Regions from separate parts of the Pantoea sp. X-Soil-ISGK-285 genome, predicted to be linked through region 2. Evidence: predicted binding sites of a transcription regulator. Region 2 holds the regulator's gene; each other region holds the start of a gene.
The links. The regulator PhoB, encoded in region 2, activates phosphate uptake and scavenging genes when phosphate is short. The targets are predictions, from matches to a motif close to CTGTCATAAAACTGNCNNAT.
Positions count from the first base shown of each region.

Region 1: a site for PhoB is predicted at 2,120-2,139, ahead of glpT (glycerol-3-phosphate transporter). Genes of this name have one in related genera too.
Region 3: a site for PhoB is predicted at 2,296-2,315, ahead of serA (phosphoglycerate dehydrogenase). Genes of this name have one in related genera too.

Region 1 is NZ_AP035938.1:204,494-208,707, reverse strand. Features, by position in the region: gene metR (HTH-type transcriptional regulator MetR) at 1-182, shown strand, start outside; gene AC6I8B_RS00920 (YehS family protein) at 266-745, shown strand; gene AC6I8B_RS00915 (carboxylate/amino acid/amine transporter) at 1,047-1,910, opposite strand; gene glpT (glycerol-3-phosphate transporter) at 2,285-3,625, shown strand; gene yigL (sugar/pyridoxal phosphate phosphatase YigL) at 3,676-4,214, opposite strand, start outside.
Region 2 is NZ_AP035938.1:974,399-978,612, reverse strand. Features, by position in the region: gene AC6I8B_RS04475 (PstS family phosphate ABC transporter substrate-binding protein) at 1-312, opposite strand, end outside; gene phoR (phosphate regulon sensor histidine kinase PhoR) at 332-1,645, opposite strand; gene phoB (phosphate response regulator transcription factor PhoB) at 1,660-2,349, opposite strand; gene sbcD (exonuclease subunit SbcD) at 2,547-3,746, shown strand; gene AC6I8B_RS04455 (AAA family ATPase) at 3,743-4,214, shown strand, end outside.
Region 3 is NZ_AP035938.1:3,363,535-3,367,748, forward strand. Features, by position in the region: gene AC6I8B_RS15865 (5-formyltetrahydrofolate cyclo-ligase) at 1-531, shown strand, start outside; gene serA (phosphoglycerate dehydrogenase) at 876-2,114, opposite strand; gene rpiA (ribose-5-phosphate isomerase RpiA) at 2,394-3,053, opposite strand; gene AC6I8B_RS15880 (LysR family transcriptional regulator ArgP) at 3,236-4,141, shown strand.

The sequences.
Region 1 (4,214 bases), 770 kb from region 2:
GTCTGGTGGTCACCCGCACGCTGGGCGATGGCCTGTGGAGCCGTCTTTATGCGGCCGTGCGCGAAGGGGAGCAACGTCAGCCGGTGCTGGAAGCGTTTATCCGCTTTGCCCGTCAGCACGCCTGTGAGCATCTGCCTTTTGTGCGCGACGCCGCGCTGCCCGGTGCGGTGTTGCAGCGATAATCTGGCGGGCACAAACCTGCGCGAAGGCGGGCAAAATCCCCTATAATGCGCAGCCTGTCGACTGACCACGAGAAGATTTCACCATGACTAACAATGATATTCTGCGCAGCGTGCGCTATATGCTCAACCTGAGCGATGCCAAAATGGTGGAGATTTTTGCGCTGGCGCAATGTGACGTGCCGCTGGCGGATATTCAGGCGTGGCTGAAAAAAGATGACGATGCTGCGTTCCGTCCCTGCCCCGATGTGCTGATGGGTTATTTCCTGAATGGCCTGATCTTCTACCGTCGCGGCAAAAGTGAAGATGCGCCCGCGCCGTCGATTGAGCGCAAGATGACCAATAACATCTTCATGAGAAAGCTGCGTATCGCTTTTGATCTGAAAACCACCGACATCCCTGATGTACTGAAACGCGTGAATTTTACCGTTTCACAGGCTGAGATTGGTGCGATTTTCCGCAAACCTGATCATAAGAACTACCGCGAATGCGGCGATCAGATTCTGCGTAACTTCCTGAAAGGGCTGGCGATGATTCAGCGTCCTAAGAGTGAGAAGCCTGCCTGATATCGTGCCATCCAGTCGGAAATAGCGGGTTGCTGCGTAAAGACGGCGTAAATCCATCCCTGGAGCCTCGACCGCCGCATCCTTGCGGCGGACGCTTTACTTCTCAACCCGCCATCCCCTCCTTCATATTCGCTCTGAGCCCCTGGTTCAACTGCGATGATGCTGTTAAGTCTCCAGGGCTGGCGCGTCTGAAGAGCGAAGCGTCCGGGCCAGGGATGGCCCGGCCGATCCACAGGGATGTGAGATTCCTTCGCGATCGGACGCGCCAGCCCGGGAGGCCGCTCCCATGCAACAGCCCTGTTTATGATCGGTCACTGCGCCCCACCACCCAGCGCTTATGCACCCACAGCGAGGCGAGGATCACCAGCGCGCCCGCAATAAAGCTTGGCCAGTGCGGTTTCTCCTGCCAGATAGCCAGATTCACCAGCAGCCCGGCAGGAACGTGCATGTTATTCATAATGCCCAGCGTGCCGGCATCGACCTGGGTCGCACCATAATTCCACATAAAATAGCCGAGACCGGAAGCCGCAATGCCCAGCCAGACCAGAATGCCCCACTGCAATGAGGTGGTCGGCAACTTCTGCGGATTGCCCCAGGCGCACCAGGCGATCACCGCAATCAACACCGCACCCAGATAGAACCAGGAGAAGGCGGTGTGCTGCGGCATCGGGCGGGTCTCCTGCAGACGCTTATAGCCCACCATTCCCGCCGCAAAGCAGATATTTGCCAGTTGCACTAACAGCAGACCAAACCAGAAATGATCGCTGACTTTGTCATAGCGAATAATGGCCGCACCTGCCACAGCCAGCAGTGCACTGAAGATATAACCCATGCGCAGTGGACGACGGCTGATCAGATCGTAAATCAGCGTCACATAAAGCGGCGTCATCACCGTGAACAGCAGGAATTCCGACACGCTAAGGTAGAGATAGGCTTCGAAACTCAGCAGATACATCACGCCCAGCTGCAGCATCCCGACCAGCATGTAAAGCAACAGCGTTGAAGGGCGATGACCACGCCAGCGCAGGAAAGGTAAAAATACCAGCGCAGCCAGCGCCAGTCGCATCAGTACAGAGAACCAACTGTCCACCTGCCCGGCAAGGTATTCGCCAATCAGACTGAACGAAAAGGCCCACAGAATGGTGGTAATAATCAATAAAAACACGGTGACGACCCCGAAATTAACAGGCCGTCAGTGTAAACAATGTGCTGCCATCAGGCTGTGAAATCTGGTTGACATCTGATTACAAACCAGGCGATCAGAATAGCCATCGGAAAAGGGCTTTAGCTTCCTGACATAACTGTCTGCAGAAAGATCTTTCAGCCAGATAAAATGCGCGAAATGATCCATCGCATGATCACTTCCGCTCCAGAATGTAATAAAAGTGTAACAAATGTGTCATTCATCACAGTAACGTTGCGCAACTAACACTATTCTTTGCGCGAAATGGAACATTCTGCGTCCATTTTCTTCTGCTCTTTTCCTGCCCCAACCTGCTGGGAATTAAAAACCATAATGTGCCCTGGAGGGCCTCACTGATGCTGAGCATTTTTAAACCTGCACCACGTCAGCCGCAGGTGGCGGAGGATCACGTTGATCCGCTCTACCGTCGTCTGCGCTGGCAAATTTTCATCGGGATCTTCTTTGGTTACGCCGCCTACTATCTGGTCAGAAAAAACTTCGCACTCGCCATGCCCTACCTGGTAGAGCAGGGTTTTTCACGTGGCGATCTCGGTTTTGCCTTATCCGGCATATCCATCGCCTACGGCTTTTCAAAATTCATCATGGGATCGGTCTCTGACCGCTCAAACCCGCGCGTCTTCTTACCGGCAGGCCTGATTCTGGCTGCGACAGTGATGCTGATCATGGGATTCGTTCCCTGGGCCACCTCCAGCATTATGGTGATGTTCGTGCTGCTGTTTATCTGCGGCTGGTTCCAGGGCATGGGCTGGCCACCTTGTGGACGTACCATGGTTCACTGGTGGTCGCAGAAAGAGCGCGGCAGGATCGTTTCGGTCTGGAACTGCGCCCATAATGTCGGCGGCGGTATTCCGCCTCTGCTGTTCCTGCTCGGTATGGCGTGGTTCAACGACTGGAAAGCGGCACTCTATATGCCGGCGTTTGGCGCCATCGCCATTGCGATTCTGGCCTTTGCGCTGATGCGTGATACGCCGCAATCCTGTGGTCTGCCACCGATTGAAGAGTACAAAAACGACTATCCGCCCGACTATGATGCCAGCCACGAAGAGGAGCTGACGGCTAAACAGATCTTCATGAAATATGTGCTGCCGAACAAGCTGCTGTGGTACATCGCGCTGGCCAACGTGTTTGTTTATCTGCTGCGCTACGGCATTCTCGACTGGTCGCCGACCTATCTCAGAGAAGTAAAACACTTCACGCTGGATAAATCGTCGTGGGCTTACTTCCTGTATGAGTATGCGGGGATCCCCGGAACGCTGCTGTGCGGCTGGATGTCGGACAAAGTGTTCCGCGGTAATCGCGGTGCGACCGGGGTGTTCTTTATGACGCTGGTAACCATCGCGACCGTGATCTACTGGCTTAACCCGGCGGGCAATCCTGGCGTCGATATGGCCTGTATGATTGTGATTGGCTTCCTGATCTACGGTCCGGTGATGCTGATTGGTCTGCACGCGCTGGAGCTGGCCCCGAAAAAAGCGGCGGGGACAGCGGCGGGCTTCACCGGCCTGTTCGGCTATCTGGGTGGATCGGTGGCGGCCAGCGCCATTGTCGGTTACACCGTCGATTACTTCGGCTGGGACGGCGGCTTCATGGTGATGATTGCTGGCTGTGTGCTGGCGGTTATCCTGCTGTTACTGACCATGGTCAGCGAACACAAACACAAAAAGACCCCTGCCTGACGGCAATAAAAAAAGGGCCGGATATCCGGCCCTTTTTTTGCGCTGACGGCTTAAGCAAGATAGAGCGTGCGCAGCGTCTGCGGCACGGCATCATCGGCATTTGAACCGATCACATCCAGCTCCGGCAGCGTATCTTTCAACCGCTGATGGGCGTTCTGCATGATAAAGCCCTTACCCGCCATGCTCAGCATCTCCACATCGTTCATGCCGTCGCCAAAGGCGATACAGCTTTCCAGTGAATGGCCCAGCGTTTTCGCGACCGCTTCCAGCGCATGCCCTTTCGACACGCCGCCCGCCATCACTTCCAGACAGGTAGGCAGTGAGAAACTGACGTTAACCCGATCGCCCCAGCGCGCTTCAATCGCCTGTTCCAACGGGATCAGATGCTCGGGATTTTCGCAGGTGAAAAAGACCTTGCTGATATTATCGGTTGGCAGCAGACCCGGCTCATAGACCTGATAGTTGAACACCGACTCGCGGAAATAGTCCTGCTCAGCCGGGCTTGAGCGGCTGACAAACCACTCATCGTCGCGGTAAACGTGGGTCAGGATATCGCTGTGATGATATTGCAGGCCAAACAGATCGCTGG
Region 2 (4,214 bases):
CACCGGAACCGCCAGCGGCGGATAACCGTAGCGCGCCTCAAAGGCCTGGCGTTCATCTGCCTGCATCGGGCGGCTCATCGGACCGAGTTGTGCTGCCCCTGCCGCCAGCGCGGTCGGCGCAGTAGAAGAGCCGGAGGCCTGAACCTGGACATTGACGCCCGGCGCCTGGCGACTGAAATCTTCGCCCCACAGCGTCATCAGATAACCCAGCGTATCCGATCCGACGCTGCTGAGATTGCCGGAGAGCGCGCCGGGCTGGGCCAGTGCCAGGCCCGGCAGCAGAGTAACGATCAACAAAAGAAGGATGCGCATCAGGGAGATCCGGCAGCAATTAATGAACGGCATTCTCCTGCATCACGCTGCTGACAATCAACCTCGCTGGCAGCGTAAAGGTAAAACAGGTCTCCTTGTGCGGCACGCTGGTGATATCGAGCCGGGCGTTATGGTGGCTCAGAGCATGTTTCACTATCGCCAGCCCCAGCCCGCTGCCGCCGGTCGCACGCGAACGCGCTTTATCGACCCGGTAGAAACGCTCGGTAAGACGCGGAATATGTTCTGAGGCGATGCCCGGCCCGTTATCGCACACCCGGAAGATAGCCCCCTGTTTGCCGCGCAGCCAGCTGATATCAATTCGCGTGCCATCCGGTGTGTGGTTTACCGCGTTGTAAACCAGATTGGAGATGGCGCTGCGCAGCTGTTCATCGTTGCCGAACACTTTCAGATGGGGATCGGTATGGAAATGGATGTCGTGACGGCCGCCACTCAGCGTTGCCGCCTCATGCTGCAGCAGTTTCAGCATCACCGGCACATCGACCTTCTCTTTCAGATCGATCGCGGGCGCGGCTTCAATGCGCGACAGCGTCAGCAGCTGTTTGACCAGGCTGTCCATGCGGCGCGTCTGCTCCGACATGGTGTGCAGCGCTTTGCTGCGCGAAGGCTCGCTCATCACCGAGTCGTTCATCATCTCCAGATAGCCCTGCAGCACCGTGAGCGGTGTGCGCAATTCATGGCTGACGTTGGCAAAGAAGTTGCGGCGCGCCCCTTCCAGCTGATGCATCTGCGTGACATCACGCGCCACCAGCAGCCACTGCCCTTCGCTGTAGGGCATGACGCGGAACTCCATATGAAGTTTGTTGTTCAGCACCAGCGTCAGCGGCTTGTCGAAATCGCGCTGGCGAAGATAGCGCGAGAACTCCGGATAACGGAGCAGATTGAGGATATTCTGGCCATTATCTTCCGGCCAGCGCAGACCCAGGTGCTGCTGCGCCAGGCCGTTACACCAGAAAATGGTGCCCTCTTCGGTGGTCAGGATCACCGCATCCGGCAGCGACTCGGCACCGCTGCGGAAACGCTTAATCAGATTGCCCAGTTCACGCCGTCGCCGCCGGTTGCGGAGCTGCATCTGGTAAAGACCATAAAACAGCGGTTCCCAGCTGGCACGCCCGGCCGGTGGCGTCATGGTGCGGTCGATCCACAGCCAGTGCGACAGCCGCATCAGATTGTGAAAATGCCACAACAGCACCGTCAGCACGCTCAGCAGCAGCCACCAGGGCAGACCGCCGAACAGCAGGCCCAGCAGCACTGCGGGCAGACAGACCAGCAGCAGTTCTGTCAGTAATCTCTTCCAGGAGAGGCGTTCCAGCACGGTTAAGGCTCCGTTTAGTAGCGGGCAGAGAAACGATACCCTGTTCCGCGAACGGTTTGTACCATGCGATCGTGGCCGGACACTTCCAGCGCTTTACGTAAACGGCGGATGTGAACATCGACAGTACGATCTTCCACATACACATTGGTGCCCCAGACGTGGTTCAGCAGCTGTTCGCGGCTGTAAACGCGTTCCGGGTGGGTCATAAAGAAGTGCAGCAGCTTATATTCGGTGGGACCCATCTCCAGCGGCGTGGTTTCGGACATCACGCGATGTGAGGAGGGATCCAGACTCAGCCCCTGCATCTCAATCACCTCTTCCACGGCCATCGGCGAAATACGGCGCATCACCGCTTTGATCCTCGCCATCAGCTCTTTAGGTGAAAAGGGTTTGGTAATGTAATCATCGGCACCCACTTCCAGGCCGCGCACCCGATCCTCCTCTTCGCCGCGCGCGGTGAGCATCATCACCGGGATATCGCGTGTCATCGCCTCGCGTTTCAGATGTTTGATAAACTGAATACCGCTGCCACCGGGTAACATCCAGTCCAGCAAAATCAGATCGGGCCAGGGTTCAATCAGCTTGCCAACGGCGCTGTCATAATCTTCCGCCTCGATTGGCTGATAGTCGTTCTGCTCCAGAACAAAACACAACATTTCACGGATGGGGGCTTCATCCTCCACAACCAAAATGCGCTTAGCCATTATTACTCCTGCTGATTATGACGGATGTCACTGAGATTCGCGGCGCCATTATGCGTCAGATTTGTGACACTTTTATGAAAAACATAACCTGCCTGTAACCTCACTGGTAATCATTTATGACAGCGCAGCGACAATTTTTTGCTTTGGCCGCAGAGCCAGTATAATCGCCGGGCGAATCACAACGGCAGGGACTCATCATGCGCATCATTCATACTGCGGACTGGCATCTGGGGCAGTTCTTCTACAACAAAAGTCGGGCAGCCGAACATCAGGCATTTCTCGACTGGCTGTTGATCCAGATTGAACAGCATCAGGTGGATGCGTTGATCATCGCAGGCGATCTGTTTGATACCGGTACACCGCCCAGCTACGCCCGCGAAATGTTCAACCGCTTTGTGGTGGCGCTGCAGCCCAGCGGCTGTCAGCTGATTGTGCTGGCGGGCAACCACGATTCCGTTGCCACGCTGAATGAGTCGCGTGAGCTGCTCGCCTGTCTCAATACCCGGGTGATCGCCACCCCGCAGGAGAAGGATGATGTGCTGCTGCTCAACACCCGCCAGGGCGAGCCGGGCGCGCTGCTGTGTGCGATTCCCTATCTGCGGCCGCGCGATATCCTGCGCAGCCGGGCGGGTCAGTCGGGACGCGACAAGCAGACCTCGCTGCTGGAAGCGATCGCCCACCACTATCAGCAGCGATTCACCGCCGCCCAGGCGCTGGGCCATGCACTGCCGATTATCGCCACCGGCCATCTCACCACCGTCGGCGTCAGCCAGAGCGATTCGGTGCGCGACATCTATATCGGGACGCTGGATGCCTTCCCGGCCAGCGTGTTTCCCGCGGCTGACTATATCGCACTGGGGCATATTCATCGCGCCCAGCGCGTCGCGGGCAGCGAGCATATCCGCTACAGCGGCTCACCGATTCCGCTGAGCTTTGACGAGCTGGGCACAGAAAAAAGCGTCTTCCTGCTGGAACTCACCACCAGCGGCCTGCAATCGGTCACGCCGCTGGTGGTGCCACAGGCGCAGCCGATGCAGGTGCTGAAAGGATCGCTGGCGCAGATTGCAGAACAGTTAAATGCCTTCAGCACGGCAGAGCAGGAGAAGCCGACCTGGCTCGACATCGAAGTCACCACCCAGGAGTACCTCAGCGATCTGCAGCGTCAGGTAGAAACCCTGACCGCCACGCTGCCGGTCGAAGTCCTGTTGCTCCGCCGCAGCCGTGAACAGCGACAACAGAGCCTGGCGCGGCTCGACAACGAAACCCTGAGTGAGCTGAAGGTGGAGGAGGTCTTTGCCCGCCGGCTGGCGCTGGATGAGGAGCTGCAACCAGAGCAAATCGCCGAGATGACCACCCTGTTCCGCCAGACGCTGGCCGCCATGGAAGAGACCCAATGAAGATCCTCACGCTACGGTTCAAAAACCTCAATGCCCTGCGCGGTGAATGGTTCATCGATTTTCGCGCCGAACCTTTCGCCAGCAACGGCCTGTTCGCCATTACCGGTGCCACCGGCGCCGGTAAAACCACCCTGCTGGACGCCATCTGCCTGGCGCTCTATCACCAGACTCCGCGCCTGGGCGCGATTTCACAGAGCCAGAATGCGCTGATGACCCGCGACTGTGCCGAATGTCTGGCCGAGGTGGAGTTTGAGATCAAAGGAGAAGCCTGGCGCGCCTTCTGGAGCCAGAACCGCGCGCGCGGCACTGCCGACGGCAAACTTCAGGCACCGCGCGTTGAGCTGGCACGCTGCGCCGACAACATCATTGTTGCCGATAAAGTCGGTGACAAGCTGAAGCTGATCGAAACCCTCTCCGGGCTCGATTTTGAAAGGTTTACCCGCTCGATGATGCTGTCACAGGGCCAGT
Region 3 (4,214 bases), 1.7 Mb from region 2:
GCACTTACCGATGAGCAGCAAACGCAGGCCGCTGAGCAGCTCGCTGAACATGCGCTCAACTACGCCCCGGTGACTGAAGCGCGCAATATCGCCCTGTTTCTGTCGGTGGATGGCGAACTGAATACCCGTCCGCTGATTGCCCGCCTCTGGCATCTGAAGAAAACGGTCTGTCTGCCGGTTTTACACCCCTTCTCTCCCGGTAATTTGTTGTTTCTGCGCTACTCGCCCGATACTCCATTGCTCAAAAATAAGCTGCGCATTCCTGAACCGCCGCTGGATATCCGGCAGGTGATCACCCTTGATCAACTGGATCTGATGATGGTGCCGCTGGTGGCGTTTGATCAGCATGGGCAGCGTCTGGGGATGGGCGGCGGCTTCTACGATCGCACCCTGCAGAACTGGCGGCAGCACGGTTTTTTGCCGGTGGGCCTGGCGCACGATTGTCAGCAGGTCGATAGCCTGCCGGTGGCAGAATGGGATGTGCCTTTGCCGGCGGTAATGACGCCGTCAAAACTCTGGCAGTGGGAGTAGAAGAGTCGCTTTTGCAGACAAGTGAAAACCCATACCTGGGCGCATCTGGCTGCAATGAAATAGCTTAACGCGCAGGGAACATGGTCAGAAGAGGAAAGCGTCCCGCCGCCCGGATAAAAACGCCGGGAGCGTTTTTGAACAACGCAACGCCTTGGCCCGGTTACGGGCGCACCTCAGGGATGAAGTGCGTAATCGCGCGGGACGGGCATGCCATGGATGGCGGCTTTTGCATCTTTCCGATCTGACCGTGTTCTCTTCGCAGTCTCGGTCTTACAGCAAATCGGGACAGCCTGTATTAACTACCTGAAGAGACGCGACTAAGCGCCTGTTCAGGTTGGTAGCGCTTAGTAAAGCAGACGGGCGCGGATGGTACCCGGAATCGCCTTCATCAGTTGCAGCGCGTTCTCGGCCACTTCCGGCTCTGCATCAATGTCGATCACCACATAGCCCATAAACGGCGAGGTTTGCAGATACTGGGCGGCGATGTTGATGCCCTGCTCGGCAAAAATCTGGTTGATGGCCGTCAGCACGCCAGGGCGGTTCTCATGGATATGCAGCAGACGACTGGCGCTGATACCGTGAATCGGCAGTGACACTTCGGGGAAGTTAACAGCCGAGAGAGTCGAGCCGTTATCGGAGTATTTCGCCAGCTTGCCCGCCACTTCAATGCCGATGTTCTCCTGCGCTTCTTCCGTCGAGCCGCCAATGTGCGGCGTCAGAATCACGTTGTCGAACTCACTCAGTGGAGAGATAAACGGCTCGCTGTTGGTAGCTGGCTCGCTCGGGAAGACGTCGATGGCTGCGCCACCCACATGCTTGCTGGCCAGCGCATCGCACAGCGCCGGGATATCCACCACCGTGCCGCGTGAGGCGTTAATCAGCAGCGCGCCAGGCTTCATCTGCGCCAGCTGCTCTGCACCAATCATATCCTGTGTAGAGACGGTTTCCGGCACGTGCAGGCTGACCACATCGCTCATGTTGAGGAGATCGGCCAGATGGCGTACCTGCGTGGCATTACCCAGCGGCAGCTTGTTTTCAATGTCGTAGAAGAAAACATGCATACCCAGGCTTTCTGCCAGCACGCCCAGCTGCATTCCGATGTGGCCGTAACCGATAATACCCAGTTTTTTGCCACGCGCTTCAAATGAGCCTTTGGCAATCTTATTCCAGATGCCACGGTGTGCTTTCGCATTCGCTTCCGGGATGCCACGCAGCATCAGCAGCATCTCACCAATCACCAGCTCCGCAACCGAGCGGGTATTTGAGAACGGCGCATTGAACACGGGAATACCCCGGCTGGCAGCCGCCTGCAGATCAACCTGGTTGGTGCCGATACAGAAACAGCCAACGGCGACCAGCTTTTCAGCCGCCGCAAAAATCTCTTCAGTGAGCTGGGAGCGGGAACGGATACCAATAAAGTGTGCATCACGGATCGATGCTTTTAACGCGTCGGAGTCCAGTGCGCCCTTATGGAATTCGATGTTGGTATAGCCTGCAGCCCGCAGGTTCTCCAGCGCGCTCTGATGGACACCTTCCACCAGCAGGAACTTAATCTTATCTTTTTCCAGTGATACCTTTGCCATTTCCCGATCCTATTCAGCATTCAATGAGGACTACCATAAGCCAGCCTTCTGTCAAAATATCAAAAAAATCGCGTCGGGCAATACAAACGATTGCCCGGCCGCCAGCACGGCAGCGGCTGACGGCAGCACATTGCCGGACAAAATAAGGAGGTCGGACTGGAAGAAAGAACGAACCCGCTGCCGATGACGGTTATGTGACATAAGTCACCAAATTTCACCGCAGCGAGAAAAGATGATTTGCAGGCAGAAATAACCGACGCCGCATCGACGCCGGACAGATCATTTTTTGATGGTTTTCACGCCATCAGGCCCGCCAATCAGTGCAATATCGGCACCACGCGCGGCAAAAAGGCCCACGGTAACGACGCCAGGCAAGGCGTTGATGGTTTTTTCCAGCTCAATGGGATCGAGAATGCGCAGATTATGCACATCGAGAATAATGTTGCCGTTATCGGTGACCACGTTCTGACGATACTCAGGCAAACCGCCCATTTTCACCAGCTGACGCGCCACATAACTGCGCGCCATCGGGATCACCTCGACCGGCAGCGGGAAACGGCCCAGCACATCGACCTCTTTTGAAGAGTCAGCGATACAGATAAAGGTTTCAGCCACGGCGGCCACGATCTTTTCGCGCGTCAGCGCCGCGCCGCCGCCTTTGATCATCTGCATCTGTGGGTTGATCTCATCCGCGCCATCTACGTACACCGACAGCAGGTCAATCTCGTTCAGGTCGAACACCTGAATACCCAGGCTCTTCAGCTTCTGGGTTGAGGCATCCGAGCTGGAGACGGCACCTTCAATCTGATGCCTGACCGTGGCAAGCGCATCGATAAAGTGGGCAGCGGTGGATCCGGTGCCCACACCAACAACGGTGCCCGGCTGCACGTACTCAAGTGCAGCCCAGCCAACGGCTTTTTTCAGTTCATCCTGGGTCATGGTATGTTTAAAACCTGTGCGACAACGAAGTGCGCGTAGTATAAAACAAGGCTTGCTGAAAATGCTCGGCTGACCGACGTGGATTTATCGCTTTGGAAGCCAGCCCACAAAAAACAAGAGAGCCATCACAGGTGATACTTTTGTGGCATAGTGACATCCATCCTGAAGGAGAGAGAAGAATAATGAAACGCCCGGATTATCGAACGCTTCAGGCGCTGGATTCAGTGATCCGCGAACGCGGATTTGAGCGTGCCGCTCAAAAATTATGTATCACCCAGTCAGCGGTTTCACAGCGTATCAAGCAGCTGGAGAATCTGTTTGGTCAGCCGCTGCTGGTGCGCACGGTGCCACCACGTCCGACCGAACAGGGTCAGAAACTGCTGGCATTGCTGCACCAGGTGGAACTGCTGGAAGAGGAGTGGCTGGGCGATGAGAACAGTGGCACCACGCCACTGCTGCTGTCGCTGGCGGTCAATGCCGACAGTCTGGCGACCTGGCTGCTGCCTGCACTGAAGGATGTGCTGGCAGATTCACCCGTACGCCTGAATCTGCAGGTCGAAGATGAAACCCGCACCCAGGAGCGTCTGCGTCGTGGTGAAGTGGTGGGTGCGGTGAGTATTCAGCCGCAGCCGCTGCCCAGTTGTCTGGTGGATCAGCTCGGTGCGCTCGACTACCTGTTTGTGGCGTCGCGTGACTTTGCCGATCGCTTCTTCCCCAACGGCGTCACCCGCTCTGCCCTGCTGAAAGCGCCTGCGGTGGCGTTTGACCATCTTGATGATATGCATCAGGCCTTCCTGCAACAGAACTTTGATCTCTCACCGGGCAGTGTGCCCTGCCACATCGTGAACTCCTCTGAAGCCTTTGTGCAGATGGCGCGACAGGGTTCGACCTGCTGTATGATCCCGCATCTGCAGATTGAGCGTGAGCTGGCGAGCGGTGAGTTAATAGATCTGACGCCAGGCTTGTGTCAGCGCCGGATGCTCTACTGGCATCGTTTTGCACCGGAAAGCCGGTTAATGCGTCGGGTGACCGATGCGCTGATTGCGCATGGACATCGGGTGCTGCGTCAGGATGACGTCGCAGCCTGAAAACAAAAACGGGGCGAAAGCCCCGTTTTTACTGCTGACAAATTATGCCCCGAACGGCTGTAAGGATGGATTG